DNA from 2 places in the Nocardia sp. CY15 genome. Region 2 is predicted to be linked to the other one. Evidence: predicted binding sites of a transcription regulator. Region 2 holds the regulator's gene; the other holds the start of a gene.

Region 1 (15,524 bases), on a different contig from region 2:
CCGTATTCGGCGTCGTCGGTGGCGACCAGGAGTTTGCCGCACACCCGATACGGGATGTCGTGGCGCGCGGCGAAATCCTTGGTCCAGCGCGCACCCCGGCGGCACAGCGTGGCTTTCAGGCTGTCCGGCGGATAGTAGATGCCGGAGTGGATGACGCCGCTGTTGTGCCCGGTTTGGTGGGCGGCCAGATGCTGCGCTTTTTCCAGCAGCACCAGGCTCGCACCGGGGTTGCGCGCCAGAATCCGGTGCGCGGTCGCGACGCCGACTATGCCGCCGCCGATGACGCAGAAGTCGTAGGCGCTCATGCCGAGCAGGGTAAACGGTAGGTCACACCGCCACGGAATTCGCTGTCCCGAGCGCGGGTTCGGCGGGGTGCTGGCGGCGGTCTCCGTCCGGCGATGGGGTTGCGGCGGGCGCGGCGTGACGATCGAGGCGCAGATCGTGCTCGCCGAGCTTCGGATCGGAGAACGCCAGTCGCACTTCACCGCTCCGAGTGTCGACGTCGGTGCGCATAGTGGTGACAGCGGACTCGTCCGGCTGCTGCGGCGCGGGTTCGGAATGGAGGAAATCCGTCAGCATCGTGAAGGCGTTCGTGTCCACGGTGACGGAGACGGTGTCGTGCTGGACTTCCGCGACCTGCGCACCGACATAGGCGTCGCCGAGCCGGACTTTGCCGCCGATAGGTGCGGGCGCGGTCGGCGCGGTCGGCTCTGTCGGCGAAATAATATGCGGGGCAGAGGTTTCCGGCTCGGCGGCACGTGGAGCGGAAACCGCTGCGGGCAAGACGAAGCTGCTGCCGGTCAATGCCGGATAGGGGACGGCTCTGTGTCCCTGGTCGGGCTCGTGCGGGGTCTCCGGGGCTGTCGGCGCGGCGAGCCGGGTATCGGGGCGCTGTGAGTCGGCGATCTGTTGGACGACATAAGCGCCGGCCGCGGCGGTCAGGCTCAAGCTGGCGGCACCGGCGAGCACGACGGCGGCATGCCGCGCGACCTGGGCAGGTCGGTGTGCTGTCACGATGCGTTCCTTTCCCTGCGATGCTGCTCCCACAGGCGACCAGCACCATGGGAAGCTGTACGCTCGTCCAGATTACCTGTGGGATCGGGGAGAGTGCCGCGTCGAAGAGAGCGGGATCACATCGACGCTCGGTCGTAAGGCCGAAAAATCACAGGTCCCCACCATGGACATGGCGTCGATGTTTCCGCGAACGCAGCGGCGGGTAAATATCATTCAGCTGGCGAGCGTCATTCTCGACTGCCACCTCGAGACACCCGGCCAACGGCGTCCGGCCGTCGACATGAACACGGCGCACCCAAGTGTGGCGCTCGCCCGCTCCCGAATCGTCATCGATCGGGTCGGGTGTGGGCGGGTCAGGCGAACTGGCCCGCTGTCCGCCCCGCACCCGTCGGACCTGCGAAAGCCTGCGCGATAGTGAGCCATTCCGCGGCGTCGTCGCCGTGCGCCACGAGCGCCAGGTCGTCCGGATGACGGCGCTGGGTCACCAGTAGGCAGAAGTCGAGCGCAGGCCCGGTCACGCGCTGCTCGGCGGTCTCGGGGCCCCACGACCAGATCGTGCGATCAGGCGCGATCAGCTCGACCCGGAATTCCGCCGCCGGGGCGGTCTTTCCGTGCACGGTGTAGGCGAAGTTCCTGGTGCGGACGCCGATATGGGCCACGGTGCGCAGGCGCTCCGTCGGCCTGCGGTACACGCCGAGCGCGTCGGCCACATCCTGCCCGTGCGCCCAGGTCTCCATGATGCGGGCGGTGATCATCGACGCGGCGCTCATCGGCGGACCGAACCACGGCAGTTTGACCCCCGCGGGCACGGCGCGCAGCGCGGCGGTGAGCGACGCGCGGCCACGCCGCCATCGATCGAGCAGGTCGGCCGGGGGTTCGGTGGCGGCTTTCTCGGCCGCCTCGTCGACGAACGTGAGCGCACGAGGGCCGGCCTCGGCCAGCAGCTTCTGAAAGCCTTCGGCGTCCGCGGCGGCGATCGTCGCGACCTCGTCGGTCCAGGCCAGATGGCCGATCTGATGGGCGATGGTCCAGCCGGCCGCAGGTGTGGCGCGCGCCCACTCCTCGACGGCCAACGGGCCGACGAGTCGTTCCAGGTCCGCGCATTCGTCGGCGAAATCGCCGAGCAGCGCCTCGAGGTCAGCCATCCGTTCCCCTACCGATCCGGGCACACCGCCTCGTGCGCCGCCGCCGTCCAGCATCGCAGCGGGACCAAAAAAAGGCAAGCATGCTTGTTTTATCTTGCCCGCAAAGAGCCTCGCTACCAGCCGAAAGCCACCAGGTGGGCCGCCCCGACGACGAGGCCGAGCACCGCGCCGTGCAGATACAGCAGCCAGGCGTCCTGTTCCACGGACGCGTAGAACATCTCCATGAACTCCCCCGGCGTAAGGTCTCGCAATTTGCGCGCCGCGAATTCATCGATGGTCTTGGCCTGCTCCAGGTTGAATTCTTCGTCCTCGGTCAGGGTCGGAGCCAGACCGACCGCGGCGCCCGCCGCGCCCACCGTGAGGTTGTCGAACTGGCGACGACCCAGAGCCGCCCGCACCAGTGTGGTGGTCGGCCCGAGTTGACGATTGATCTCGTCGGCGATCAACCGTTCCAGCAGTTGCCTGGTCTTGTCCCCGTTCGGGCCCTCCAGCAGTTCCTCGGACAGGTTCGGCAGCGTCAACACCTGGTAGGCCAGGATATGGGCCAGATCGGTCGCCGCCTGCGGCTGTCGTTTCGCCAGCAGCGCCTGCTTCCACAGGTACTTGTACCTCGGTTGCGGGTCGCCGGGCTCGAACACCATCTTCACCGCGATGACGTTGACGATCACACCGATCGCCGCCGAGGAGAGCAGGACGATCACCCAGCCCGGAACCCAGCCGAATACCGGAATGTGCTGGTGTACATGCAGATACAGGGCCAGCAGCACGCCGAAGGGAGCGCCGAGCAAGCCGATGCGCACCATGAAGCGCAGCTCGGGCGCCGCGATGGTGGTGGTCAGGTCCTTCAGGATGGCCGGGTTCTGCTGGAGGTAGCGGATCACGAAGCTCTTGATATCGATGAGCTGGTCGACGTTGTCGCCGAGCGAGGCGAAAGCGCGGCGTGACAGCGCGGGCAGTTCGCGATCCACCCGCTGGTAGATCAGCTGTTTGGCGGCGCGCGGCACCGTGCGCCACAGGTCCGGGTTCTCCCGGTACATCAGCTCGTCGACCAGCGGCCGCACCTGCTGGCGCGCGAGCACCGCGACGTAGTCGGCGATGCCGTCGAGGTCGAGTTCGTGGATGAAGTCCTTCGGGCTCCCGATCCGCATCAGCGCCTTGTCCACGCAGATGCTGGCCATCTTTTCCGCACGCGCCGGTATGAAGCCCTGGAATCCGAGGCGGCGGCCGTCGCCGGAGAAGGTGGGCAACACCTGGACCCGGCGCGGGAAGTAGGGATAGAGCACGTGCAGGCCCGGGATGCGGATGCCGCGGAACCGGATCGGCCAGAACAGCATCAGCACGCCGGTCCAGTTGGTCAGCCAACCGGCCAGCGCGCTGAAGATCGGGAACGTGATCAGGTCGACCACGAATTTCGGCTGCCCGGTCAATCCTTCCCAGTCGATGAACACGCCAGCGGCGAGCGACGACATGGATAGGACTCCCTAAGCCGATCCGGCGGTACCGCCGGTATGAGATATCAAGGCCCCCACGTTCTCATTGCCTTGGACGGGGTGTCAACGAGGAGTATCCGGCGAATCGGAAGTCGAATGGCGGGGCGAGGATCCGAAGAGGCTCGGTGTCCGCGTCCGTGGCGCGCGTCACAGTTCCGAGTGGGGAATTCGCCGTCGGCGAACGTTCGGTCGTGGACGGAACAAACCCGAACCATCGCGGGTTGAGTAGGCATCGCTCAACTTTTGGAAGGGTCGAAGACGTGACTACACCACAGAACCTGCCGGTGCTGTTCCTGACCGATCCGATCGTGCTGCCGGGCATGGTCGTGCCCATCGAACTGGACGAATCGGCGCAGGCCGCGATCGATGCCGCGCGCGCCGCCGGGACCGACGCCGTGCTGCTCGCGCCGCGCCTGAACGAGGGCTACGCCACCTACGGTGTGGTCGCCACCATCGAACAGGTCGGCCGGATGCGCGGTGGTGCTCCGGCGGCCGTCCTCAAGGCCGAACGGCGCGCAAAGATCGGGCACGGGGTCACCGGCCCCGGCGCGGCCTTGTGGGTCGAGGCGGAGCCGGTCGAGACTTCAGCCCCGGACGGCCGCACCAAGGAACTGGCCGCCGAATACAAGAAGCTGGTCGTCTCGGTGCTGCAGCGCCGCGAGGCGTGGCAGATCATCGATGCGGTCAATCAATTGACCGATCCGTCGGCCATCGCCGACACCGCGGGTTACGCCACGTACCTCACTTCCGAGCAGAAGCGTGAACTGCTCGAGACCCCCGAGGTGGCCAAGCGGCTCGCCACCCTGATCGAGTGGACCAAAGCGCACATCGCCGAGGCCGAGATCAGCGAGAAGATCAGCGAAGACGTGCGCGAGGGCATGGAGAAGAGCCAGCGCGAATTCCTGCTGCGCCAGCAGCTCAACGCCATCCGCAAGGAACTCGGTGAGGACGAGCCGGACGGCGCCGACGATTACCGCACCCGCGTCGAGCAGGCCGATCTACCCGACACGGTTCGCGAAGCGGCGCTGCGCGAGGTCGGCAGGCTGGAGCGAGCCAGCGATCAGAGTCCGGAATCCGGCTGGATCCGGACTTGGCTGGACATGGTGCTCGAGCTGCCGTGGACGGTGAAGACCACCGACAGCACCGATGTGTCGGCCGCCCGCGCGGTCCTGGACGCCGACCACCACGGTCTGGACGAGGTCAAGGACCGCATGGTGGAGTACCTGGCCGTCCGGGCTCGCCGTGCGGCCCGGGGCTTGGAGGTCGTCGGCGGACGCGGCTCCGGCGCGGTGCTGGTGCTGGTCGGGCCGCCCGGCGTCGGCAAGACATCGCTGGGTGAGTCCGTGGCGCGGGCGCTGGGCCGCAAGTTCGTCCGCGTGGCTCTGGGTGGCGTACGCGACGAGGCCGAGATCCGTGGCCACCGCCGGACCTACGTCGGCGCACTGCCCGGTCGCATCGTCCGCGCCATGAAGGAAGCCGGTTCGATGAACCCGGTCGTCCTGCTGGACGAGATCGACAAGGTCGGCTCGGACTTCCGCGGCGACCCGGCGGCCGCCCTGCTCGAGGTGCTGGACCCGGCGCAGAACCATACGTTCCGCGATCACTACCTCGATCTGGACCTGGACCTGTCCGACGTGCTGTTCATCGCCACGGCGAACGTGATGGAGACCATCCCCGGCCCGCTGCTGGACCGGATGGAGCTGATCACCGTCGATGGCTACACCGAGGACGACAAGGTGGCCATCGCCCGCGACTTCCTGGTGCCGCGGCAGCTCGAGCGCAACGCGTTGACCGCCGACGAGGTGACGGTCAGCGAGGAGGCGCTGCGGGAAATCGCGGCCAACTACACCAGGGAGGCCGGGGTCCGGCAGATGGAGCGGCTGATCGCGAAAGCGTTGCGCAAGGCCGCCACTCGGCTGTCGGAGCGCGAGAGTGTTCCCGCTGCGGCGGGTTACGACCCCGAACTGGGCTACGAGGTGCCGGTCGAGGAAGCACTGACGATCGGATTGGACGACTTGAAGGACTACCTGGGTCGTCCGCGCTTCACCCCCGATTCGGTGGAACGCACCGCCGTCCCGGGTGTGGCCACCGGCCTCGCCGTCACCGGCGCGGGCGGCGACGTCCTCTACATCGAGGCGAACGCCGCCGAGGGCGAGCGCTCCCTGACGCTCACCGGCCAGCTCGGCGACGTCATGAAGGAGTCCGCGCAGATCGCGCTGACCTACGTGCGCTCCCACCTGGAGGAAATCGGGATCGAGCCGTCGGTGCTCGATCGCAACATCCACATCCACTTCCCGGCGGGCGCGGTGCCGAAGGACGGGCCGTCCGCGGGCGTCACGATGGTCACCGCTCTGGTGTCGCTGGCGCTGGGTCGTCAGGTGCGATCGGATGTCGGCATGACCGGTGAGGTCACGCTGAACGGCCGGGTGCTGCCGATCGGCGGCGTGAAGCAGAAGCTGCTCGCCGCCCAGCGGGCGGGGTTGAAGACGGTCTTCATCCCGGCGCGCAACGAGCCGGATCTGGACGACGTCCCGGCGGAAGTGCTGGCCGCGCTGGATGTCCGCCCCGTCGCCGACGTGGCCGACATCCTGGCCTACGCCATCGAACCGGTCACCGAATCGGCTTTGGGCCCTGCCTACGCGGCAACCGCCTGACCTGTGCTGGAAGGGCCGGGCACGGAGAATGCTCCGTGCCCGGCCTTTCGTCTGCCGCACGGCGCGCGAGCTGGGCGCACTGGGTCCACGACGATTCGCGCGTGGGGCGAGTCAGGCGGGGTTGGAGTTCGTCAGGTCGCTTTCCGCGAGCCGGGTGGTGCCTTGTGCCACCGCGCGCAGGATCGGTTCACGGTCGGCGCTCTCCGCGTAGATCCGGCAGTGGGCAACCGCCTGGCGGCGCGTCGACCCGGTGACGGATGCCTCGGCGCGCAACCGAGTGCCCGCGCCCGGTCGCAGGTAGGTGATGGTGAAACCGCCGGTGAGCACGTTCGCGCCGAGAACCGTCCCCGCGGCGAAGGTGAGGGCGTTGTCGGCGGCGTAGGCGAGCACGCCGCCGTGCACGTAGCCGAACTGCTGGGTCAGTTCGCGGCGCAACGGGATGATCAGGGTGGCGGCTCCGTCGCCGAAGGCGGTGATCTCGGTGCCGACCAGGTCGGCAAAAGGCTGTGCGGCCAGCACTTTCCTGGCGCTGTCGAGGCTCATGGCTGTTGTCATCGGGATACCTCTTGCGCGGCTCGGGTGCGATCGGCGGCGAGGGCGAGCCATGCGGCGTCGGCGAGTTCGCCCGCGACTTCGGCCGGGGCGATGCGCATCTCGCCGCCCAGCCACTGCCGCGTGTATTCCTGCGCGGGGCCCAGCCACAGCGCGTAGACCAGATCGACCGGCAGATCACGCACCACCCCGTATCCGGCGTGCGTGCGCCACCAGCGCGTCACATCGGACAAGAAGCGGCGATTGCTCTCGCTCTCGCGCACTCCTGGCGGACGGGCGGAGGTGAGCACCGTGGCCCGGTACTGGTTCTCGCTCACCCACCGCAAGTGCTCGCGCACGCCGGAGGTGACGCCCGCACGCGCGTCGGTGCTGTCGCCCACTACCGCCCAGAAATGCTTCTGGTAGTCCGTCAGCGCGTTGGCCCACACCTGCCGGTAGAGGTCGGCCTTGTCCGGGAAGTGGTGGTAGAGCGCCCCCACGCTGGCGCCCGCCGCGTCCCGGATCTGCGTCAGCGTCGCGTCGAGCGCACCGTGCTCGGCGAACTGGCGCTCGGCCGCCAGCAGCAACCGATCTCGAATCTTCATATACCGAATTTAATTCTGTTTCTCGGGCAGCGCAATGCGCATGGCGAGACGTGCTTCCTCGACGGCATGGGACTGCCGGGCGAACATCGGCGGATCTGCCTGGCAGCGGCGGGCAGTTCGCACCCTGATGGCGGGTCCGGCACCCTGGGAACGGTCCAGCGAGGTGTCCGCGGGACACACGCACGCTCGCGGCGCGGTGGAAACGCCGGTCGGCCGCCGATTCGCACTGGAATTACGCATGGTGTCGCAGCACTGCGGTAAGAACGGCATGTGGCCAGATGGCTGTTGCACGTCGATCTCGACCAGTTCCAGGCGGCGGTGGAATTCCGCCGTCATCCGGAACTGCGGGGACTGCCGGTCATCGTCGGCGGCCACGGCGATCCCACCGAGGCGCGCAAGGTGGTGACCTGCGCGTCCTATCCGGCGCGCGCGTTCGGCGTGCGGGCCGGGATGCCGTTGCGCAGCGCCCAGCGCAAGTGCCCCGACGGCGTCTTCCTTCCCGTGGACATGACCGCCTACGAGGACGCCTCCGACGAGGTCATGGCGCTGCTGCGGACGTTTCCCGGGCGGGTCGAGGTGTGGGGCTGGGACGAGGCGTTCCTCGCAGCCGACACCGACGACCCTGAGGCCCTCGCGCACCAGGTGCGCGCCGCCATCGCCGGACTGGAACTGACCTGCTCCATCGGCATCGGTGACAACAAGCTCACCGCCAAGCTCGCGACCGGTTTCGCCAAATCGGCGGGCAAGTCCTCGGCCGAGCCCGTGGCCGGCGCGGGCGCCGCCACGGGCGTCTTCCGGCTCACCGCGGCGAACTGGACCGAAGTGATGGCCCATCGCCCGACGAACGCGCTGTGGGGTATCGGCGACCGAATCGCCGCGCGTCTCGCCGACCTCGGCATCCGAACCGTCGGCGACCTGATGGCGGCCGACCGGCATCGTCTCGCCGCGGAGTTCGGGCCGAACACCGGGCCGTATCTCCGGGTGCTCGGCCACGGCAAGGGCGATACGGATGTCACCACCGAACCGCGAATCCCCGTAGGTCGCAGCAAATCCGAGACCTTCCCGCACGATCTGACCGATCCCGGCGAGATCCGCGCCCAAGTCGCGCGACTGGCCACCGAGGTCGCCGAGGAGATGGCCGCGGCAGGCCGGATCGGCACCCGTGTTTCCGTGACGGTGCGCACCAACACCTTCTATACCCGCAGTAAACAGGAGAAACTCCCCGAACCGACCATCGACGTCGCGCGGATCGCCGAGACCGCGCTGCGGATCGTCGACCGGTTCGACCTCGACCGGCCGGTTCGTCTGCTCGGCGTCCGGCTGGAACTCGTGCCGCAGTAGCTCCCGGAACCCGTCCGGACACTCGTATGCTCGTCCGCATGGAGTTCTGGGCGATGGTGGCACACGAATCGGATAGCGGGATCGTCCTGACCCGGCAGCAGGTCGGCGAGGATTTCCTCGGGCCGGGCGACGTGACGATCAAAGTGCACTACTCGAGCGCGAACTACAAGGACGCTCTGGCGATCACCAAGGGCGGCGGAGTGGTCCGCAACTACCCGATCGTGCCCGGAATCGATCTCGTGGGCGAAGTGGTCGAGTCCGCCGACGACGATTTCGCCCCGGGTGACCCGGTGATCGCGCACGGATACGACATCGGCGTTGCACACAACGGCGGCTTCGCCGAATACGCCAGGGTGCCCGCCGAATGGGTGGTCAAGCTGGAGGATCTGAGCCTTCGTGACGCCGCCGCGCTCGGCACCGCCGGTTTCACCGCGGCCCTCAGCGTGCAGGCACTGCTCGATCGCGGTCTCACCCCGGACGCGGGCCCGGTGCTGGTCACGGGCGCGACGGGTGGAGTCGGCAGCGTGAGTATCGACATCCTCTCCGGGCTCGGCTTCGAAGTTATCGCTTCCACCGGCAAGACCGATGCGGGCGACCTGCTCAGTGAGATCGGCGCGAACGAGGTGATCGGAAGGCTGCCCGAGGAGCCGAGCGCCAAGCCGCGGCCCCTGACGAAGGCGCGGTGGGCCGCGGCCGTGGACAGTGTCGGCGGCGCCTCGCTCGCCTACGTTCTCAGCGCCATCGGCTACGGCGGCGTGGTCGCGGCCAGCGGCCTCACCGGCGGATCCGAGCTGCCCACCACGGTGATGCCGTTCATCCTGCGCGGCGTCGCCCTGGAGGGCATCGATTCGGTCAACCTCCCGATCGAGCGCCGTCGCGAAGTATGGTCCCAGCTCGGCAAGGACTTGCGCCCTCAGCATCTTTCGACCCTGGCGAACCACGCCCCGATCACCGAGGTGGAGAAGGTGCTGCGCTCCATTCAGAAAGGCAGCCACCGGGGCCGAACCGTTCTCGGCGTCTCGGGCGAATTCTGATCGTCACCTGTGTGCCTGCGCTCGGCGGGCTCGGGTAGCGCTCGCGGAACCCGGACCGGACGCATGCGGCGCGCGCCGTGACGAGGCCCGGCTCGATCCGTTCGAGCCGGATTTCGGTGGTTGACGGGCCGGGGTTCGGTCCCGCATCGGCACCGGCGAGCGTTGTACGCATTCGCGAACACCGTGCGCTACGCTGGAGATGGACGAAAGGAGTGTCATGCCCGCGGAGAAGCAGCCGGTGGGATCGGTGTGGACGCGCCCGCGGCGCGGCCGGGAGCAACCGGCGCTGACCAGGAAACAGATCGTGGCCGAAGCGGTCGCGCTATTGGACGCGGAGGGCATGGAGGCGCTGAGCATGCGTCAGCTCGGCGCTCGCCTGAACGCAGGCGCCACCTCCCTCTACCGCCACGTGGCCAATCGGGACGAGCTGATCGAACTGGTGGTCGACGAGGTCTACGGTGAGATCGACGTCCCACGGATCGATGACCCGGCGCGATGGCGCGCCGCGGCGCAGGAGTGCGCAACGAGCCTGCGCGCGATGATCCTGCGGCATCCGTGGATGGCCTCGACCCTGGGCCAGGTCGGGCTGTCCTATCTGGGCCCGAACGTTATGCGGCTCAACGACCGGATGGTCGGGCTGTTCGAAGCCGGTGGCTTCCCCGCCGAGGAGGCGGGCGACGGCATCGGCGCCGTCATCAGCTACGTGGTCGGTATCGGCATCACCGAGGCGGCGTATCTGAGCATGCTGACTCGCAGCGGGAAGACGGAGAAGGAGTGGCTGGCCGAGCTGCGACCGGCAGTCGAAGCGGCGGCGCGCGAGTTTCCGCGAGTCGCGCAGGAGAACTGGAACCAGGATCCAGAACGGTTGCGCGAGCGGAAGTTCCGCTACGGACTGGACCGGGTGCTGGACGGGCTCGACGCACGCCGGGCCACCTGACGCGCACCTCGCGCGACGCCGCGCGTGGGAAGGGTGCCACCATCGAAGGCTCCGATCCGATACGGTTCTTCCGCATCCACCCACGTGCTCGCTCCGGTCGAGAGGCGAAGTCTGTTGCCCGCGAAGCCGTTCTGGCGTTCGATTTCGATAGCGGCGGTGTCCGTGCTGCTGGCCGTGCCCGCCTACACCCAGGCCGAGCCGGTGGCCGACCCGTACCCGGCCGGCCTGGACCGGTTCTATCGTCAGCTGCCCGAGTGGAAGCCTTGCGGTGTCGAGAATCTGGACAAAGCTGGTGGCGAGTGCGCCGAAGTTCTGGTGCCGCTGGACTACGGGCGGCCTGGCGATCGCACGATCACCGTGGCGATATCCCGGGTGAAGGCGGGCGATCCGGCACGGCGCCGGGGAGTCCTGCTGTCGAATCCCGGCGGTCCCGGCGGGCCGGGCCTGGACAGCGTGGATCTGCTCGGTGACGTGCTGTCGCCGGATGTGCTGGCGAGTTATGACCTGATCGGGATGGACCCGCGCGGGGTCGGCGAATCCAGCCGCAGTCCCCGGTGCGGGTGGCCGGTCGGCGAGATGGTGCGCTCGGCCGGCTTGGAACCGCTGGGTTTTGTGCACGACACCGTGCAGTCCGCGGGCATGGCCGCGAGCTGCGTCATCCGCGATCCGGATTTGGTGCGGCAGTTCACCACTCGCAACACGGCGCGCGACATGGACATCGTCCGGGCCGTCTTGGGCGAGCAGAAGGTCAACTTCTACGGCTTGTCCTACGGCACCTACCTCGGCGCGGTGTTCACGCAGATGTTTCCCGAGCGCACGGATCGAATCGTGCTCGACAGCGCGATCGACCCGGACCGGTACTGGACCGGCTTGGTGCAGGATTGGGGTCCCGCCGACGAGATCGCGCTGGACGACTGGGCCGTGTGGGCCGCCGCCCGGGACGACGAGTTCCGGCTCGGCGCGACTGCGCAGCAGGTGCGGGCGAAGGTCGAGGAACTGGTGCGCATCGCCGCACGGCAACCGATCGTCATCGATGGGTTCGCGATCGATGACCACTGGCTTCCGTTCATCCTGCACGCCTTGCTGACGAACTTCCGGTTGAACGAGCCGTTGGCCGCGACGGTGCGTGAGATCGCCGATGCCGCGGGCGGCCCGCCGACGACCTCGCGTACGCCCCGGTTGCGCGCCATTGTGCAGGCGCTGCGGGACAACGAGAACTCCGTGCTGGCGCAGATCGCCTGCGGCGATGTCGGCGCACCGATCGATCCCACCTGGTACTGGCGCACCATCGAAGAGAACCGGGCCACGCAACCGGTGTTCGGCGCGCTGGCGGGCAACATCCAGCCGTGCGCCTTCTGGCCTCGCCCGGTCGAACCTCCGACGGTGGTCCGGAACGCGGTGCCCGCGCTCATCGTGCAGGCGACGGGAGATCCACGCACCCCTTACGCCCACGGGGTTCGACTGCATCAGCATCTGTCCGAGTCGCGCATGGTCACTCTGCGCGATGTCCGTATCCATATGACGTTCCGGCCCGAATTGAGCAGTTGCGTGAACGACGCGATCAACACCTACTTCGGCGCGGGGGTGCTGCCGGACACCGACACCACCTGCACCGCGGACCAGACTGCGAGCTAGCCGGTAGCCGCGGTCAGGCCGCGGCCGTGACGGGCTCCTCGGCGAACTGGGTGCGGTACAGCTCCGCGTAGCGGCCGTCGGCGGCCAGCAGTTGGGTGTGCGTGCCACGCTCCACGATCCGTCCCTGCTCGAGCACCAAGATCTGGTCGGCGGCGCGGATCGTCGACAGCCGGTGTGCGATCACCAGCGCGGTCCTGCCCTCGAGCGCTTCGGACAGCGCTTCCTGCACGGCGGCTTCCGAGGTCGAGTCCAACGACGCGGTCGCCTCGTCCAGGATCACCACGCGCGGCTGCTTGAGCAGAAGGCGCGCGATGGTCAGACGCTGGCGCTCACCGCCGGAGAGCCGGTAGCCGCGCTCGCCGACCACGGTCTCCAGCCCGTCCGGCAAGGAAGCGACCAGCTCTCGCAGGCGGGCGCGTTCCAGCGCGTCCCAGAGTTCGTCCTCGGTGGCCTCGGGCCGCGCGAGCAGCAGGTTGGCCCGGATGGTGTCGTGGAACAGGTGCCCGTCCTGAGTGACGAGCCCGACCGTTTCGCGGATCGACCGGCTGGTCAGCTCGCGCACGTCGGCGCCGTTCAACCGCACCGCGCCGCCCTCGACGTCGTAGAGCCGCGAGACCAGCTGGGCGATGGTGGATTTGCCCGCGCCGGACGAGCCGACCAGTGCGATCAGCTGACCGGGTTCGGCCCGCAGCGATACCTGGTGCAGCACCTCCACCCCGCCGCGAGTGTCCAGGTTCGCCACGTCCTCCAGCGAGGCCAGCGACACCTTGTCGGCCGACGGGTAGCCGAAGCTCACCGCGTCCAATTCCACCGCGACCGGGCCCTCCGGAACTGATTTCGCGCCCGGCGCGTCCTCGATCAGCGGTTTCAGGTCGAGCACTTCGAAGACGCGCTCGAAGCTCACCAGCGCGGACATGATCTCCATGCGGGCGCTGGCCAGCGCGGTCAGCGGCGAGTAGAGCCTGGTCAACAGCAGCGACAGCGACACGACCGCGCCCGCGTCCAACTGTCCGCGCAACGCGTACCAGCCGCCGAGCCCGTACACCAACGCGATCGCCAGCGCGGAAACCAGCGTGAGCGAGGTGACGAAGACGGTCTGCAACATCGCGGTGCGCACGCCGATGTCGCGCACCCGGCGCGCCCGTAGTGCGAATTCCGAGGACTCCTGCTCCGGACGGCCGAAGAGTTTGACCAGCGTCGCACCCGGCGCGGAGAAACGCTCGGTCATCTGGGTGCTCATCGAGGCGTTCAACCGGGCCGCTTCCCGCTGCATGTCCGCCAGGCGGTTGCCCATCCGGCGCGCGGGGAGCACGAACACCGGGAGCAGCACCAGCGCGAGCACGGTGATCTGCCAGGAGATGCTGACCATCACGGCGAGCGTCAGCGCGAGGGTCACCAAGTTGGCCACCACGCCGGACAGGGTGTCGCTGAACGCGCGCTGGGCGCCGATGACGTCGTTGTTCAGGCGGCTGACCAGCGCACCGGTCCTGGTCCGGGTGAAGAACGCGACCGGCATCTTCTGCACGTGGTCGAACACGGCGGTGCGCAGATCGAGAATGAGCCCTTCACCGATCCGCGCCGACATCCATCGAATCGCCAGCCCGAGCCCGGCGTCGAACACCGCGAGCACGCCGATCATCGCGGCGAGCAGGACGACCACCCGTGGCGCGTCGCCGCCGACGATCGCGTCGACCACCCGGCCCGCCAGCACCGGCGTCGCCACGGCGAGCACCGCGGACACGACGCTGAGCAGGAGGAACGCGCCGATCCTCCGTTGGTGCCGCGCGGCGAACCGGATGATGCGCTTGGCGGTGGCCAGGCGGAACGGCCGCTGTTCCTGCGGCGCGTTCGCCCGTCGGTACATCTGGCTCCACGCCACGGATTCGATGCTCACGTTCTTCTTCCTCTCGCTCCCCGCCCCATCAAAGACCTGGCCACCGACACTAAGACCTCAACAATGGTTTAGTTCAAGTCGATTCCGCCCGCAGGGCGTTTCCGCCGAGGGCGAAACCGAGATCGTTCGAAGGACCGGCACATGGGCGAGGGCCGCGCGAACGGCCGTGCCGACGCCCCGATACGGACGACGCCACACCGCGGCAGAGAGGCAATGAAACCGCGAGTAGCGGCCCGCCCGAACCAGAGGTGCGGATGCCGAACGAGACCATATGGCGGTGGAAACGCCACGGGACCAGCCACGCCGAGCTGAGCTGGGGCGGCGCTGGAAAACCGACACCACCTAGGCTGGCGGAGTGACCGAGAACCGGATGGCGGCACTACGCGGCAGGATCGCGGGTGAGGTCGACACGTCCGAGCGCCGGCGGGCGGAGTACTCCTCGGACGCGTCGAACTACCGGGTTCTCCCCGCCGCGATCGTCTTCCCTCGGACCGATGAGGACATCGCGCTCACGCTGGAATTCGCCCGTGGCCACGGTTTACCGGTGACCGCGCGTGGCGCGGGAACCTCGGTGGCGGGCAACGCGATCGGCTCCGGGTTGGTGCTCGACTTCAGCAAGCACATGAACAGGATCGTGGCGATCGATCCCGTCGAGCATGTCGCCACCGTGCAGCCGGGCGTGGTGCTTTCGCGATTGCAGCGTGCGGCCCGGCCGCACGGCCTGCGCTTCGGACCGGATCCCTCGACGCAGGATCGCTGCACCTTGGGCGGCATGATCGGCAACAATGCCTGTGGCCCGCGCGCCGTCGCGTGGGGGCGCACCTCCGACACCGTGCGCGAGCTGCGCATCCTGGACGGCACCGGCGCCGAACGCAGGCTGGCCGCCGACCTGTCCGCCGTGCCGGGTCTCGCGGAATTCAGCAGGGCGCATCTCGCCGTGCTGCGCACCGATCTCGGACGCTTCGACCGGCAGGCATCCGGATACGGCTTGGAACACCTGCTGCCTGAACGGGGCGCGTCGGCGGCGAAGGCGTTCGTCGGGAGCGAGGGCACCTGCGGTCTGCTGCTGGAGGCGACGGTCGAGCTGGTCGAGCTGCCCACGGCCACCGTGCTCACGGTGCTCGGCTACCCGGACATCGCCACCGCCGCCGACGACGTCGCCGCCGTGCTGGCCTGCGCGCCGATCGCGGTCGAAGGCATCGATGCGCGGCTGGTCGACGTGGTCCGCGCGCACGGCGGACGGG
Region 2 (15,524 bases):
AGGGACGACGGATCGTGCGCCTCGAGGTCGAGATACCCAACGCGCTGCTGGCCGACGGCATCGTGCTGATCGACACTCCCGGCGTCGGCGGGCACGGCAACGCCCATGCCGCGGGTGTGCTCGGCATGGTGCCCGCCGCGGACGCGGTCCTGGTGCTCTCGGACGCCTCGACCGAGCTCACCGAGCCCGAACTGGCGTTCCTGCGGCAGGTGCGTGAGCTGTGCCCGACGGTCGCGCTGTTGCTCACCAAGACCGATCTGTATCCGCACTGGCGGCAGGTGCACGAGGCCGATCTCGGCCATCTCGCTCGGGCCCGCCTCGACGTGCCGATGATTCCGGTGTCGTCGCTGCTGCGCAGCCACGCGATGCGGTTGCAGGACAGGCAGCTGGGTGTCGAATCCGGCTTCGGTGTGCTCTACGAATTCCTGCGCGACCAGGTGGTGGCGCGCGATCAGCAGGCCACACGCACCGCCGTGGCGCGCGATATCCGCTCCGCGGCGGAGCATCTCGCGTTGGCGCTGGGCAGTGAGCTGGTCGCGGTCCGCGATCCGGCACAGGGCGCGGCGGCGGTGCGCGAGCTGCAATCCGCCCGCGGCGCGGCCGAGGAACTGCACCGCAGGACCGCCGCCTGGCAGCAGACGCTCGCCGACGGCATCACCGACCTGGCCGGCGACGTCGACCACGATCTGCGTGACCGCCTGCGGAACATCGCGCGCAGCACGGAGGAATGGATCGACGAGCACGATCCGGGCAGGCATTGGGACCGCATCGCCGAACACCTCACCGGCACCGTCGACACCGCGCTCGGCGACAACTTGCTGTGGACCCACTCCCGGGCGATCGAACTCGCCGAGCGCGTCGCCGAGCATTTCTCCGAACTCGGCGCCGTCGACCTGCCGGATGTGCGACCCGGCGCGGGGGCCGATAGCGGCCGTGCGCTCTCCGGCACGCTCGCCGATCTGGAACCGGACATCGGTTTCGGCAGCAAGCTGCTCGTCGGCATGCGCGGTTCCTACGGCGGCGTGCTCATGGTGGGGCTGGCCAGCACCTTCGCCGGGCTCGCCCTGCTCAACCCGATCTCGATCGGCGCGGGGCTGATCGTGGGCGGCAAGGCTTTCCGGGACGACAAGCAGGCCAGGCTGGCCAAGCGGCGCATCGAGGCGAAGGCGGCGGTGCGCCGTTTCGTCGACGATGTGGCGTTCCAGGCGGGCAAGGAGTCGAAAGACCGGTTGCACCGCATCCACCGCGCGTTGCGCGATCACTACGCGGGCGTCGCCGAGCGCAGCCTCCGCTCCATCGATGAGTCGTTGCGGGCCGCGCAGGAGGCGGCGAGCATGGTCGCCACCCGCCGGGCCGAACGCGGCGCACAGCTGGAACAGCAACTGCGCGTAGTCGCCGAGCTGCGCCGATATGCCGATGCCATGCAGACCGCACTACCGATGGGACCCGCCGGTACGGTAGCCCCGTGAGACGTGATGGTGGCGCGGTGCCGGGAATCGTCGCGGAGGCGCATCGGCTGGTCGGCGCGGCACAGGCGGCGCTCGCGAGCGAGCCGCGGCCGCGTGCCATGCTGGCCGACTGCGCCCGCCGATTGGATCAGCCGTTGCGCGTCGCGCTCGCCGGTTCGATCAAGGCGGGCAAATCGACCCTGCTGAATTCCCTTGTGGGACAAGACATCGCTCCCACCGACGCGACCGAGTGCACCAGGGTGGTCACCTGGTACCGGTACGGTTCGACACCCAGCGTGACGGCGTACGCCCCCGATGGCGCCCGCGCGCACGTCGTGGTCCGCCGCGGCAGCGGAACGCACGGGCTCACCTTCGACCTCGACCGGCTCAATTGGAATGTCCCGGCCCCGCGTGAGGTCGACCATCTCGAGGTCGAGTGGCCCGCCGCGGCGCTCGCGCACACCACCATCATCGACACCCCCGGTACGTCCTCGCTGTCGCGGGAGGTGTCGCTTCGAACAGCGCGCCTGTTGACACCAGGTGCGGACGACGAGCGGTCCGAGCAGGCAATCGCGATGCCGGGCGCCGACGCGGTCGTCTATCTGCTGCGCAGGCTGGACGCGACGGACGTGCAGTTCCTCGAGCGTGTGGGCGCCGGAACCGCCGTGGCCAACGGCGCCGCAGGCCCGCTCGGCATAGTCGGCGTGGTTTCCCGAGCCGACGAGATCGGGGCGGGCCGCATCGACGCACTGCACTCGGCGCGCGACGTCGCGACGCGTTTCGCGGGCGAACTGGAGCGAACAGGTCTGTGTCAGGCGGTGATCCCGGTCGCCGGGCTGCTCGCCTTCGCCGCGGCGACGCTGCGCCAGCAGGAGTTCGCGGCTTTCGAGACGCTGGCGCGTGTCCCGGTCGACGAGCTGAGCGCCGCGTTGCTCTCGGCGGACCGTTTCGCGCGTGCCGACGTGCCGCTGCCGGTGCCGCCGGAGCTGCGCGCGCAGCTCGCCGAGCGGTTCGGTTTGTTCGGCATCCGCATGGCGGTGACGTTGATCCGGCTCGGCGTGCGCGATTCGGCCACGCTCGCCGCCGAATTGACCGCCCGCAGCGGAGTGGACGAATTGCGCTCGGTGCTCGACGTTCAGTTCGGTCAGCGCGCCGACCAGCTCAAGGCGCATTCCGCGCTCACCGCGCTGGCCCGGGTGCTGACCGCCTACCGCGGCACCCCGGCCGACCGCCTGCTGCCGAGGGTGCGCACGTTGCTCGCGGACGTGCACGGATTCGCCGAGCTGCGCCTGCTCGGCCGCCTGCGCACCGACGAATTGACGCTGCCCGCCGACGATCTCGCCGAACTGCACCGCCTCATCGGCGGCTCCGGCATCGCACCCCACCTGCGTCTCGGCCTGCCGATCGACGCGCCGCTGCCCGCGCAGCGTGCCCAGGCGGTCGCCGCCGTCCGGAAGTGGCGTGCCCGGGCTCGCCACCCCCTCGCCGACCAGTTCACCGCCACGGCCTGCCTGACCGCCGCCCGCAGCGCGGAGGGCACCTTGAGCGTCCTGCCGGAATGATCCGCGGATGTCCCCGCGCCCGCACCGCTACAGCACCGTGACCTGCGGCGAAACGTTTCGCCGAACCGCGGCCGCGCCGCCGGTGTAGCCCCCTCGCGCCCGGGTATGCGCCCTGGTAGCGAGAGGAGGTAACGATGAGCCAAGAGGACGTCGTACACGAATTGCTCGTCCGCGCGGGCACGGGATATGCCGAGGAAGCGGGCATCACGCTCGATGACAAACCGGCCGCGCTCTTCCAGTTGCTGATGCTTTCCCAGCTGCTCAGCGCCCGCATCTCCGCCGATATCGCGATCGGGGCGACGCGAGAGCTGATCTGTAGCGGTTACCGGACACCGCACCGGGTCGCTGACGCGAGTTGGCAGGAGCTGGTCGATGCGCTGGGGCGGGGGAACTATCGCCGATACGACGAGAGCACCGCGACGAGGCTGAGCCACAACGCCTCCCGCGTACTCGATCGCTACCACGGTGACCTGCGGGAACTGGCGAAAAAGGCGGACAACGACCCGCAGCGCGCCGCGGAACTGCTCCAGGAGTTCGACGGCATCGGTCCTACCGGGGCCGATATCTTCCTGCGCGAGATCCAGGACGTCTGGTCGTGGGTCCGGCCGCACTTCGACGAGCGCGTACTGCGTGGCGCCAAGCGCGTGCAGCTGCCGGAAGACCCCGACCGGCTGGCGCGTCTGGCGCCGGACCACCACACCGCGGAACTCGCCGCCGCCCTGGTGCGGGTGACGCTGGACGAGAAAATCGCCGACGAGGTCCTCGCCGCCGCGCCCTGAGCGGCTCTCAGATCGGCGCGGCGCCGACACCACGCGGGTCGATCAGGATCTTCGCGTGGCGCTCCGGGTTGCCCAGGGCGGTGAAGGCGTCCGCCACGCCGTCCAGCCCGACGGTCCCGGTGATCAACGGGCTGGGATCGACTTTTCCCTCGGCGAGCATGTACAAGGTGTCACGGAACTCGCCGGGGTCGTAGCCGAGCACGAACCGCAGTTCGATTTCCTTGTTGATCGCCATCGCGGGATGGAAGCGGTCGGCCTCCATGCACACTCCGACCACGATCACGCGCGACAGCGGCGGTGCGGCCGTGAGGATCTGGTCGATGATCCCGGGTACGCCCACGCATTCGAAGATCACCGGTCCGGCCGGTCCCGCGTTCAACGTGTGCGCCAGCCGGAAGACGTACCACCATGGCAGGTTCGGAACCCGCCGCAGGCGGTCCATGGTGTCGAACCCGAGACCCAGGATGTCGGTGACGCCGTTGATCCGGCTCTTCTTCGGCGCGGCTGCCCACGGCGATTCCGTCGCCGGATCGACCACGACATCCGCGCCGCACGCGGTGGCGAGTTCTCGCCGGCGCGGCGAGAAGTCGCTGGCGACAACGGTGCGCACGCCCGCGGCCTTCAGCATGCTGATCACCGCCAAGCCGATCGGCCCGCAGCCGATGACGAACGCGGTCTGTCCCTTGCCCACGCGGCCTCTGCGCACGGCGTGCCAGGCCACCGCCATGGGCTCGGTCAGCGCGGCGTGTTCCAAGGGCAGGCCGTTGGGCACCGGCATGGTCATCGATTCCTGGACCACCACCTGTTCGGCATAGCCGCCCGGCGCAGCGGCCGAGAGCCCCACCAGATGGGGTTGCTCGCCGTGCCGGACGATCGGGAGCGCGACGACCGGGGTTCCCGTCTTCCACCGCTTGCGGCAGCCGGGCCCGTAGTCGACCACGGTGCCGCTGAATTCGTGCCCGAGCACGACGCTCTGCTGCGAGCGCATGAAGTGTTCGTAGCCCGTGGCCACGGCCAGGTCGGCCAGTTCGTCGGCGTGGGTGCGCGCGTGCAGGTCCGAGCCGCAGATGCCGCAGCGCGCGACGTCGATCAGCAGTTGACCCGCGCCAGGCCGCGGCGTGGGCAGCCGCGCGACCTCGAACTCGGCAGCGGTGACGACGGCGGCCCTCATGGCGGCTCCTCGATGGACGGCGCGCGCGGGCGACCCGGCCGGGACGCCCGTCGTCACCCTACTGCGCGGTAGCGCCCATCGTCGCTTCCTCCGCCGCGCGGCGATCGTAGTCGTCACGGGCGGAGGCGATTTCGTTCTGATGCGTCTCGGTCCAGGTGACCAGTGCGTTGATCGTGGTGTGCAGGCTGGCGCCGAGCGGCGTCAGCGCGTACTCCACCCGCGGCGGGATCGTCGGGTACACGGTGCGCCGGACCAGTCCGTCGCGTTCCAGATGCCGCAGGGTCTTGGTGAGCATCCGCTGACTGACGCCGTCGATCGCCCGCTTCAGTTCGGTGAACCGCAGACTGCGCTGGTCCAGCAGCGCGATAACCAGCAGCGACCACTTGTCGGCGACCCGGTCGAGGATCTGGCGCACCTCGCAGTCGGCCCTGGTGTCCCACTGCAGAACGTCGTAGTCGCCGTCATCGCAGCACGAAGTCGTCGCCGAGGAGTCCATGACCGCCGATTCTGCCAGTTCAGGCGACGGTATCAAGCGGGAACCGGCGACACCGCGGGGAACCGAGGGGTGCGGACCGACGGCGGATGCGACACGCCTCGTGGTCGAGCCCGGCGTCTCGGGCAGACCCGAGAATTTTCCGGCTCCGTGCCGCCGTCCGGGAATTAATCGCGCGCGTCGCCCGTTGAGCTTTTCGACAAGATTGAGTGTGTAGGGCTCAAGTTTCGGTTGACTCCGGAACGCCCGCCGGGCAGGATTGAGCCGACCACGCTCAGTATTGCTGGGGCCGTGCTCCGTGAGGTGCTAGGGGCGAGGTCTCGCGGCGTCCTTCACCGGGCGTCGCAGGGCGGTTGTCCGCCTCGGCACCGACACACATAGGTACGTCAACTAGGAGGAACCACAATGGCTCGTGCGGTCGGAATCGACCTCGGGACCACGAACTCGGTCGTCGCCGTGCTCGAAGGCGGCGAGCCGGTCGTCGTCGCCAACTCGGAAGGATCGCGCACCACCCCGTCGATCGTCGCGTTCGCGAAGAACGGCGAGGTACTGGTCGGCCAGCCCGCCAAGAACCAGGCCGTCACCAACGTCGACCGCACCATTCGCTCCGTCAAGCGGCACATCGGCACCGACTGGACCGTCGAGATCGATGCCAAGAAGTACACGCCGCAGGAGATCAGCGCTCGCACGCTGATGAAGCTCAAGCGCGACGCCGAGGCCTACCTCGGTGAGGAGATCACCGACGCGGTCATCACCGTGCCCGCCTACTTCGAGGACGCCCAGCGGCAGGCCACGAAGGAAGCCGGGCAGATCGCGGGCCTGAACGTCCTGCGCATCGTCAACGAGCCCACCGCGGCGGCGCTGGCCTACGGCCTGGACAAGGGCGACAAGGAACAGACCATCCTGGTCTTCGACCTCGGTGGCGGTACCTTCGACGTCTCGCTGCTGGAAATCGGCGAGGGCGTCGTCGAGGTCCGCGCCACCTCCGGCGACAACCACCTCGGTGGTGACGACTGGGACGAGCGGGTCGTGCAGTGGCTGGTCGACAAGTTCAAGGCCAGCTCGGGCATCGACCTGACCAAGGACAAGATGGCCATGCAGCGGCTGCGTGAGGCCGCCGAGAAGGCGAAGATCGAGCTGAGCTCCTCGCAGAGCACCTCGATCAACCTGCCCTACATCACCGTCGACGCGGACAAGAACCCGCTGTTCCTCGACGAGCAGCTGACCCGCGCTGAGTTCCAGAAGATCACCTCCGATCTGCTGGACCGCACCCGGGCGCCGTTCCAGTCCGTGATCAAGGACGCGGGCATCAAGGTGTCCGACATCGACCACGTCGTGCTGGTCGGCGGTTCCACCCGTATGCCCGCCGTCTCCGATCTGGTCAAGGAACTGACCGGTGGCAAGGAGCCCAACAAGGGCGTGAACCCGGACGAGGTCGTCGCCGTCGGCGCCGCCCTGCAGGCCGGTGTGCTCAAGGGTGAGGTCAAGGACGTCCTGCTGCTCGACGTGACCCCGCTGTCGCTGGGCATCGAGACCAAGGGCGGCGTGATGACCAAGCTCATCGAGCGCAACACCACCATCCCGACCAAGCGCTCGGAGACCTTCACCACGGCCGACGACAACCAGCCGTCGGTGCAGATCCAGGTGTTCCAGGGTGAGCGCGAGATCGCCTCGCACAACAAGCTGCTCGGTTCCTTCGAGCTGACCGGCATCCCGCCGGCCCCTCGCGGCGTGCCGCAGATCGAGGTCACCTTCGACATCGACGCCAACGGCATCGTGCACGTCACCGCGAAGGACAAGGGCACCGGCAAGGAGAACACGATCAAGATCCAGGACGGCTCCGGCCTGTCCAAGGAAGAGATCGATCGGATGATCAAGGACGCCGAGGCGCACGCGGCCGAGGACAAGGCCCGCCGCGAGGAGGCCGAGACCCGCAACCAGGCCGAGTCGCTGGTGCACCAGACCGAGAAGTTCATCAAGGAGAACGAGGACAAGGTCCCCGCCGAGGTCAAGACCAAGGTCGAGGCGGCTATCGCCGAGGCGAACGAGGCGCTCAAGGGCACCGACATCGCCGCGGTGAAGGCGGCCGTCGAGAAGCTGGCGACCGAGTCGCAGGCCCTCGGCCAGGCCATCTACGAGGCCTCCGCCGCGGACGCCGCGGCGCAGGGCAACGGTGCTTCGAGTTCGGCGCAGGATGATGACCAGGTCGTGGACGCCGAGGTCGTGGACGAGCCGGTCGACACGGAGAAGAAGTGACCGAGGGCAACTCTGAGAAGGAGCCGATCACCTTCGTCGACAACCGGAAGATCGACCCGGAGACCGGTGAGATCCGGCAGCAGGCCGCGGACAACGGCGCCGCGGCCGCGCAGGCCCCGGAGTCGGGCAACGGTGCGGAGGCCGACAACGGCGGCGACGCCCAGGCGCTCGCCGACACCATCAGCGGCGAGCTCGCCGAGCGCACCGCCGACCTGCAGCGGCTGACCGCGGAGTACGCCAACTACCGGCGCCGGGTCGAGCGCGACCGCAAGGCCGCGATCGACTCCGCCAAGGCGTCGGTGGTCACCGAACTGCTCGGCGTGCTCGACGATCTCGACCGGGCGCGGGCGCACGGCGACCTGGAGTCCGGTCCGCTGAAGTCGGTGGCCGACAAATTGTCGGCCGCGCTGCTCAAGCAGGGCCTCGAGGAGTTCGGTTCGGAGGGCGAGCCTTTCGATCCGACCCTGCACGAGGCCGTGCAGCACGAGGGCTCCGGCCACGACCCGGTGATCGGCATCGTGATGCGCAAAGGCTATCGCTTCGGCGATAGGGTGCTTCGGCACGCGCTCGTCGGGGTAACCGACGGCGTAGCCGATTCGACGGAAACCCCTGACCAGCCGACCGAAGAGGCATCGGATGTTGATGCCGGCGCGAACGAACAATAAGGACGCGAGAGGAGGAGATGCTCGGTGAGCCAGCGGGAGTGGATCGAAAAGGACTTCTACAAGGAGCTGGGTATTTCCTCCGGCGCCTCGCAGGACGAGATCAAGAAGGCCTACCGCAAGCTCGCGCGTGACTTGCACCCGGACGCCAACCACGGTGACACCAAAGCCGAGGAGCGGTTCAAAGCCGTCAGCGAGGCGCATGCCGTGCTGTCGGATCCGGCCAAGCGCAAAGAGTACGACGACACCCGCAAGCTCTTCGCGGGTGGCGGTTACGGTCGCGGTGGGTTCGGTCCCGGTGCGGGTGGCGGCTTCTCGCAGGAATTCACCTTCGGGGACATCTTCGGCGGCGCGGGCGCCGCCGACGGTGGCCTCGGTGACCTGCTCGGTGGTCTGTTCAACCGGGGCGGCACGCGGACGTCGAGCCGCCCCCGGCGCGGCGCCGACGTGGAGACCGAGACGACGCTCGGTTTCCGCGAGGCCGCCCAGGGCGTCACGGTTCCGCTGCGGATGACCAGCCCGTCGCCGTGCACCACGTGCCACGGCAGCGGAGCCAAACCGGGCACGAGTCCGCGGGTCTGCCCGATCTGCAACGGCACCGGCGTCGTCAGCCGCAACCAGGGCGCGTTCGGCTTCAGCGAGCCGTGCGACGAGTGCCGTGGCAGCGGTTCGATCATCGACGACCCGTGCGTCGACTGTCACGGCAACGGCATCCAGAACCGCACGCGCACCATCACGGTGCGGATTCCCCCGGGAGTCGGTGACGGCCAACGGATCCGGCTGGCCGGCCAAGGCGAGGCGGGACTGCGCGGGGCGCCGTCGGGCGACCTCTTCGTCACCGTCCACGTCAGCCAGGACAAGGTCTTCGGCCGCAACGGCGACGACCTGACCTTGGTGCTGCCGGTCAGTTACAGTGAATTGGTCCTGGGCACAACGGTTTCGGTGCCAACGCTGGACGGCCGGGTCGGCGTCAAGGTGCCCCCGGGTACCGCCGATGGTCGTATCCTGCGGGTGCGCGGCCGTGGCGTGCCCAAGCGTGGCGGCGGCGCGGGCGACCTGCTGGTGACGGTGAAGGTCGCGATACCGCAGAAGCTGGACGGTGACGCCGTGGAGGCGCTCAAGCGCTACCAGGAGGTGGAGCGGCTCAGCGGCTTCGATCCACGGGCGGGATGGGCAGGTGCGTGATGTCCTCTGAACCGAAGAACGCGTCCGGCGGGTCGCGCGCCGAGTTCTTCATGATCTCGGTGGCGGCCCAGCTGGCCGGCATGCACGCGCAGACGCTGCGCACGTATGACCGTTTGGGACTGGTCACGCCGCAACGCACTTCGGGCGGGGGGCGGCGCTACTCGGCCCGGGACGTGGAGCTGCTGCGCGAGGTGCAGCGGCTGTCCCAGGACGAGGGCGTCAACCTGGCGGGCATCAAGCGCATCATCGAACTGACCAATCAGGTGGAAGAGCTGCGCAACCAGGTCGCGGACCTGACGGCGGAGCTGGAGCGAATGCGCGCCGGGTACCGTCCCGATCTCTCGCCGCCGCAGCGCAGTACGGCGTTGGTCGTCTGGCAGCCTCGGCATCGTCGTGAGGACGGCAGGCACCGGCGATAACCGGCACGACGACGGCCCCGGCCTCGGTCGCACACCGCGATTCGAGGCCGGGGCCTTCGTCGTTTCGGGAGCCGGAATCACCCTGTATTTGCTGACGGTAAACCAGAACACGTTCGGCAGAGGTCATGTGGCGAAAGTTATTTCGTTGTCGAATCAACTGGGATTGCTCACCATAGACCGGATCACGGTAACGGTGCGGTATGCCTGGTTTGCTTTACGTGTGGCGATATGCATGTTGCTCTGATGTCGCTAGAACAGACCAGTCGCTATGGAATTTCCCAAGCGGCCGTTGCCAATTCGCCGTGAACGCGACCGAATTCGTGCCAGATCCACCGTCGTGCAGTCGGTTTCTCTGGCGTGTCTCGCCGGGCGACCTCGTTTCGACAGAATTACACGCGTGATGTTCCTCCGAAAGATTCCGTTGCTGGCAAACCTCGCCTACACTCCTTTCCGTCGGCTGCTGTCGAGTGGCCCGCAGCACCTCACTCGCCGGCATGGTTCGTGAACGAGTGCGAAATGGGGTTGTGACGGCAATGGATTCGCGCACTGTCGCTTTGATCAGAACCACGTTCAAGGCAGTTGCTGCGGAGGACGGGGGGCCGGAGAAACTGGCGAGATCGTTCTACGCGATCTTGTTCACCGATTACCCGCATGTCCGCGATTTCTTTCCCGCCGCGATGGACGCCCAGCGCGATCGCCTGGTCAAGGCCATCTCCTACGCGCTGGACCGGTTGGAGGAGCCCGACAAGCTCCTGCCCTTCCTCGCCCAACTCGGTAGGGACCATCGCAAGTACGGCGTGCAGCCGGCGCACTACACCGCCGTGTCCACCGCGCTGAAGACCGCCGTCAAGGTGTTCGCGGGCACGGAGATGTGGACCGACGAGGTCGACCGGGCCTGGGACGAGGGCCTGAAGGTCATCGCCGACACCATGATCGGCGCGGCGGAGAAGGAGGCCACGCCGCCGGTGTGGACCGGCACCGTGATCGAGCGGCGTGAGGTGCTGCGCAACCTGGTCGTCGTCCGGCTGCAACTGGACCAGCCGATGCACTACGCGGCGGGTCAGTACCTGAGCGTGCAGATCCCCTCGCGGCCGCGCATGTGGCGCTATCTCTCGCCCGCGGTGCCCGCGAATGCCAACGGGGAGATCGAGTTCCACGTCCGGAGCGTGCTGGGCGGTTGGGTCAGTTCGGCCGTCGTCGGCCAGACCGTCGTCGGCGACCAGTGGCTGCTCGGCTCACCACTCGGCGGCCTCGGCGTTCCGCGCAACATCAAACGCAAGATGCTGATGGTCGGCTGCGGCACCGGCGTCGCGCCGCTGCGGGCACAGCTGATGTCGATGGCGATGCGGCGGACCAATCCGAAGGTGCACCTGTTCGTCGGCGGTCACCACCCGTGTGACCTCTACGACCTGGAAACGCTGAGCAAGCTGGCGATGGCCAACCGCTGGCTCACCGTCACGCCGGTCAGTGAGCACGACGAAAACCCGTGGTGGTACACCGAACCCGACGAGCCCCGCACCACATGGCCCGGTCTGGAACCCCGAGTCACCGGCCAGATCGGCAAGGTCGTCGCGAGCTTCGGCGCCTGGCCCGACCGCGACGTGCAGATCGCCGGTTCCCCATCGATGGTGCAGACCACGAAGTTCCGCCTCATGGCAGCGGGAACGCTCGCGAAGAACATCCGCCACGATCCGCTGTATTGATCACAGGCCCTCGAATTGGATCCGCTCCGGGGGAGTTCCCGTTTCCAGGAGGCGGTCCACTGTGGTCTGGACCATGGCCGGTGAGCCGCAGACCAGCACTTGGTGCTCGAGGAATGCGCCATGGGAGCCCAGGACGTCGGCGAGCGTCCCGTACAGCATGTCGTCGGGCGGGAAGCCGATGTCGACGCGGGACTGCTCGTACCACTCATCGACCCAGTCCGGGTCCTCCGGACTCTCGACCACCGGAATCACGGTGAGCCAAGGTAATTCGGCGGCCAGCAGGAAGAGCATGTCCGAGGCGTACAGGTCGCGGGGGGATCGCCCGCCGATGAACAGATAGGTGGGCGGTGGCGACGGCTTGCGGGCCAGCTCCAGGATCTGCGCGCGCATCGGCGCCAATCCCGTGCCACCCGCGATCATCACCACTTCGTCGCCGTCGGGGTCGACCCAGAACCCGCCGAGCGGAGCGCCGATGCGCCACTCGTCGCCCGGCTGGGTGTCGGCCACGATCGCGCCGCTGCACCAGCCGCCCGGCACCGTGCGCACGTGGAATTCCAGCTTGCCGTCCAGTGACGGCGGCAGCGCGGGTGAGAGCCTGCGCCGCACACCGGGGTGCTGCGGCACCCGCACCTCGACCGATTGCCCCGCGGCGAACGGCACGAATTCGCCGATCAGGCGGATCACCGCGAGATCGTGCCGTAACCGGTGATGACCGACGACGGTCGAAGTCCACTCCGGCGCCTGATCCGCACCGTTACCGAGCGTGCTCGGGTCCCCCAACGGGGCCTCCTTCGTTACACAGGGTCGCAGCTGATGTTCTGCTCCGGCGTGCCGACCGCGATGAGCGCGCGCCGGGTGTCCGCGATCATCCGGGCCGATCCCGCGATCTGGATCTGCCGGTCCTCCCACGCGCCGAAGCTCGCGACCACGGCGCCAAGATTACCGATCAGGCGCCGGTGCATGCCGTACGGTGCGTCCTGCGGCGGATGCGGGTACCACCACGGGTTGGTCTTCTGCTCGCACACCGGAACGATGGTCAGCCATGGGTTGCTCTGCGAGAGCTGCCACATGTTCTCCACGTCGTACAGGTCGCAGGGGTAGCGGCCGCCGATGAAGAAGTGCACCCGCGGGTTGATGCCGCGCTGGCCCATTTCGATCAGCTGTGCGCGCAGTGGGGCGATGCCGGTGCCCGCGCCGATCATGAGCACGTCGCGCCCGCTGTCCCGGTCGACGCGCAGGCCGCCGAGCGGGCCGGCGATCTGCCACCGGTCGCCCACCCTGGTCTCGTTGACGATCGCGGGGCTCACCCAGCCGCCGCGAATCTTGCGCACGTGGAACTCGATCTCGCCATAGGGGTTGGACGGGATCGCCGGGGAGAAATAACGCCACATCTTGGGACGCTGCGGAATCGTGACCGGCACGTACTGCCCGGCCTGGTAGGGCACCGGACCGTCGGATTGCAGCCGCACGATGGCCAGGTCCTCCAGCACGCGGCGATGGCCGACCACCGTGGCCTCCCACACCGGCTGCGACTTGTCGGAGTTGGCGCCGATGGCCATGGACGCGGAGATCAGGATGGTGATGTCGCGCCAGCCCTCCTCCAAGCCGCGATTCCAGGCCACGCCGTTGTAGGCGCGGAACGCCGCGAGCAGCGCCCGGCCGGCGATGTCGTAATGCGCGGCCTCGACGCCGTACTTGCGGTGGTCGCGGGCGAGCTGCTCCAGGAATGCCTGTGCCCGCTCCCAGTCCTCCAGGTGATCGAGCACGTACTGGATCGCCGTGGCGATGCGCTTGGCTTGCATCTCCATGACCGGTGGGAACAATTCGCGCAGCCGGGGATCCTCGGCGAACAAATGTCCGTAGAACGCACTGACCAACCGCTCGGGTCCATTCGGCGACTCGGTCACCGAACGAAAATTGGCGCGGACCAGCGCAGCCGAACGCGCATCCACGACGTGGAGCTTCCTTTCCCTCAGTTCTGCCCGGGGACATACCCGTTACCGGCGGTCTCCCGCCGACAAGTATCCCCGAAAATGCCGTGGTCGTGTGGGTATAGGCGTACCTTCGCCTCCGCTGCGGCCGGGCGCGGGCTGGAGACGGACTACGTCCGACCGCGCCGTCGGTGCCGTGAGACCCGGCCACACGGTAATCGGTGGGCAAACGACGAATGTCGCTGACCCGTCATGGACCGTCGCCGCGACCCCTCCGGCGTGCCCAGACGCTTGTTCCCGGAAGGTCAGGTCCCGGCGCCGGTACGGACCGCAGGCACGACCTGCTCGGTATAACGACGGATCTGCTCGACCGGTTCCCCCTCGGTCGGCCAGAAGACGAATCCGTCTATCCGCTGGGCGCGGTGCAGTGTCAGCAGATCGTCGGCCCACCGCTCGGGTGGACCGTCCAGGAAGCCGTGATCGGCCCCGTCCGCCGTGATGTGCCCGGACACGTTCAACACCCGCCGCACGGCCAGCGGGTCCCGGTCCGCCGCCGCGGCGGCGTCATCGATCCGGCTGCCCGCCTCGGCGAGGAACTCCGGTGGCGCCCACGCGGACGACGGCACCCAGCCGTCGGCGACCCGACCGGTGAGCTCGAGCATGCGCGGCCCCTTCGCGCCTAGCCAGATGCCGGGATCGTGCCGCGGCTGGGGACCGGGGTGCGCGCCCGCGAGGGAGTAGGAGGCGCCGGGCACCCGCACCGATCGCGCGTCGCTCCACATGGCCCGGATCACCGCGATCGCCTCGGCCAGGGCGCGCACCGCCTCGCCGCCGGTCCGGCGCGGCCCGCCCATTCCGGCGACGGCGTCCCAGAACGCGCCCGCGCCGAGGCCGAGCTGGATCCGGCCGTCGCTGATGATGTCGAGCGAGGCCACCGCTTTCGCCAGCAGCGCGGGCTGGCGCAGCGGCAGGTTCGCCACGTCGGGGAAGAAGGTGATCCGCTCGGTCCGCGCGGCGAGAGTGGTGATCAGCGTCCAGGTGTCCAAGAAGCGGCGCTGGTAGGGGTGGTCCTGGATCCCGATCAGGTCGAGTCCGGCAACGTCGGCGTACGCGCTCAGTTCGGCGAGCCGGCGGAAGTCGTCGGCCTCGGGAATCAGGAACAAGCCGAATTGGGGTGCTCGGTTGCTCATCGCACACCTCCGGGTGGTCTCGCGGGACGCCGGCCCGCACGGTGGGCCGGTACGGCTCAGATGGCGAGCACGGTCTTCCCGCGCGCGCCCCGCGCTCCGATGACCGCGGGTCCCTCCGCGAGCGGGACGGTCGCGTCGATCGGCACGACCACGTCCCCCGCCGCGACACGCTGGATCAGCCGGGCCAGCTCCGGCGCCTTGCCCTTGGATTCGATATTGCCGCCCCGCAGCGACCGCGCGCGCAACGCGTCCTCGTCGGCGGCGAAGGTGGTGGAGTAGACGGTGCCGCCGTCGCGGACGAGCGTGGTCAGCTCCGCGAGCGCTTCGGGCGTGCTCACCAGGTCGAACAGGACGTCGATGCCGTCGGGATGCGCGGCGGCGACCTGGTCGCGTACCGGGGCCGCGGTGTAGTCCACCGTCTCCGCCGCACCCAGCCTGGTCATCTGATCGGCGGAACTGCCCCGCGCCGTGGCGATGACGCGTGCGCCCGCGATATTGGCCAGTTGCACCAGGAAGGAGCCGACGCCGCCGGTCGCGCCTACGATCAGCACGGTCTGGCCGGGCCGGATCTGGGTGGCGTCCACGAGATCCTGGGCGGTGACTCCGGCTGTCGGCAGCGCCGCGGCGGCGACGGTCGGCACGCCCGGCGGGATCGGCACCAGCGTGCCGCCTTCGGGCAGCACCGCGTACTCGGCGAAGCTGCCGTGCCCCACCGGTGGTGTGAG

Evidence for each region. The regulator HspR, encoded in region 2, represses chaperone genes until heat shock. The targets are predictions, from matches to a motif close to ANNTGAGTNNNNNNNACTCANNT.
Region 1: a site for HspR is predicted at 3,869-3,891, ahead of lon (endopeptidase La). Genes of this name have one in related genera too.

Annotation. Positions count from the first base shown of each region.
Region 1 is NZ_VUOT01000007.1:48,834-64,357, forward strand. It holds gene lhgO (L-2-hydroxyglutarate oxidase) at 1-305, opposite strand, end outside; gene GVY39_RS11235 (hypothetical protein) at 328-1,014, opposite strand; gene GVY39_RS11240 (TIGR03084 family metal-binding protein) at 1,368-2,159, opposite strand; gene GVY39_RS11245 (hypothetical protein) at 2,273-3,628, opposite strand; gene lon (endopeptidase La) at 3,970-6,303, shown strand; gene GVY39_RS11255 (PaaI family thioesterase) at 6,415-6,858, opposite strand; gene GVY39_RS11260 (TetR/AcrR family transcriptional regulator) at 6,855-7,439, opposite strand; gene GVY39_RS11265 (DNA polymerase IV) at 7,710-8,780, shown strand; gene GVY39_RS11270 (oxidoreductase) at 8,819-9,814, shown strand; gene GVY39_RS11275 (TetR/AcrR family transcriptional regulator) at 10,032-10,751, shown strand; gene GVY39_RS11280 (alpha/beta fold hydrolase) at 10,908-12,386, shown strand; gene GVY39_RS11285 (ABC transporter ATP-binding protein) at 12,400-14,280, opposite strand; gene GVY39_RS11290 (FAD-binding and (Fe-S)-binding domain-containing protein) at 14,651-15,524, shown strand, end outside.
Region 2 is NZ_VUOT01000002.1:45,315-60,838, forward strand. It holds gene GVY39_RS06015 (dynamin family protein) at 1-1,469, shown strand, start outside; gene GVY39_RS06020 (dynamin family protein) at 1,466-3,010, shown strand; gene GVY39_RS06025 (endonuclease) at 3,145-3,789, shown strand; gene GVY39_RS06030 (zinc-binding dehydrogenase) at 3,797-4,960, opposite strand; gene GVY39_RS06035 (helix-turn-helix domain-containing protein) at 5,019-5,456, opposite strand; gene dnaK (molecular chaperone DnaK) at 5,859-7,709, shown strand; gene grpE (nucleotide exchange factor GrpE) at 7,706-8,374, shown strand; gene dnaJ (molecular chaperone DnaJ) at 8,399-9,556, shown strand; gene GVY39_RS06055 (heat shock protein transcriptional repressor HspR) at 9,556-9,975, shown strand; gene GVY39_RS06060 (globin domain-containing protein) at 10,509-11,678, shown strand; gene GVY39_RS06065 (FAD-binding oxidoreductase) at 11,679-12,458, opposite strand; gene GVY39_RS06070 (FAD-binding oxidoreductase) at 12,473-13,630, opposite strand; gene GVY39_RS06075 (LLM class flavin-dependent oxidoreductase) at 13,915-14,799, opposite strand; gene GVY39_RS06080 (NADP-dependent oxidoreductase) at 14,856-15,524, opposite strand, start outside.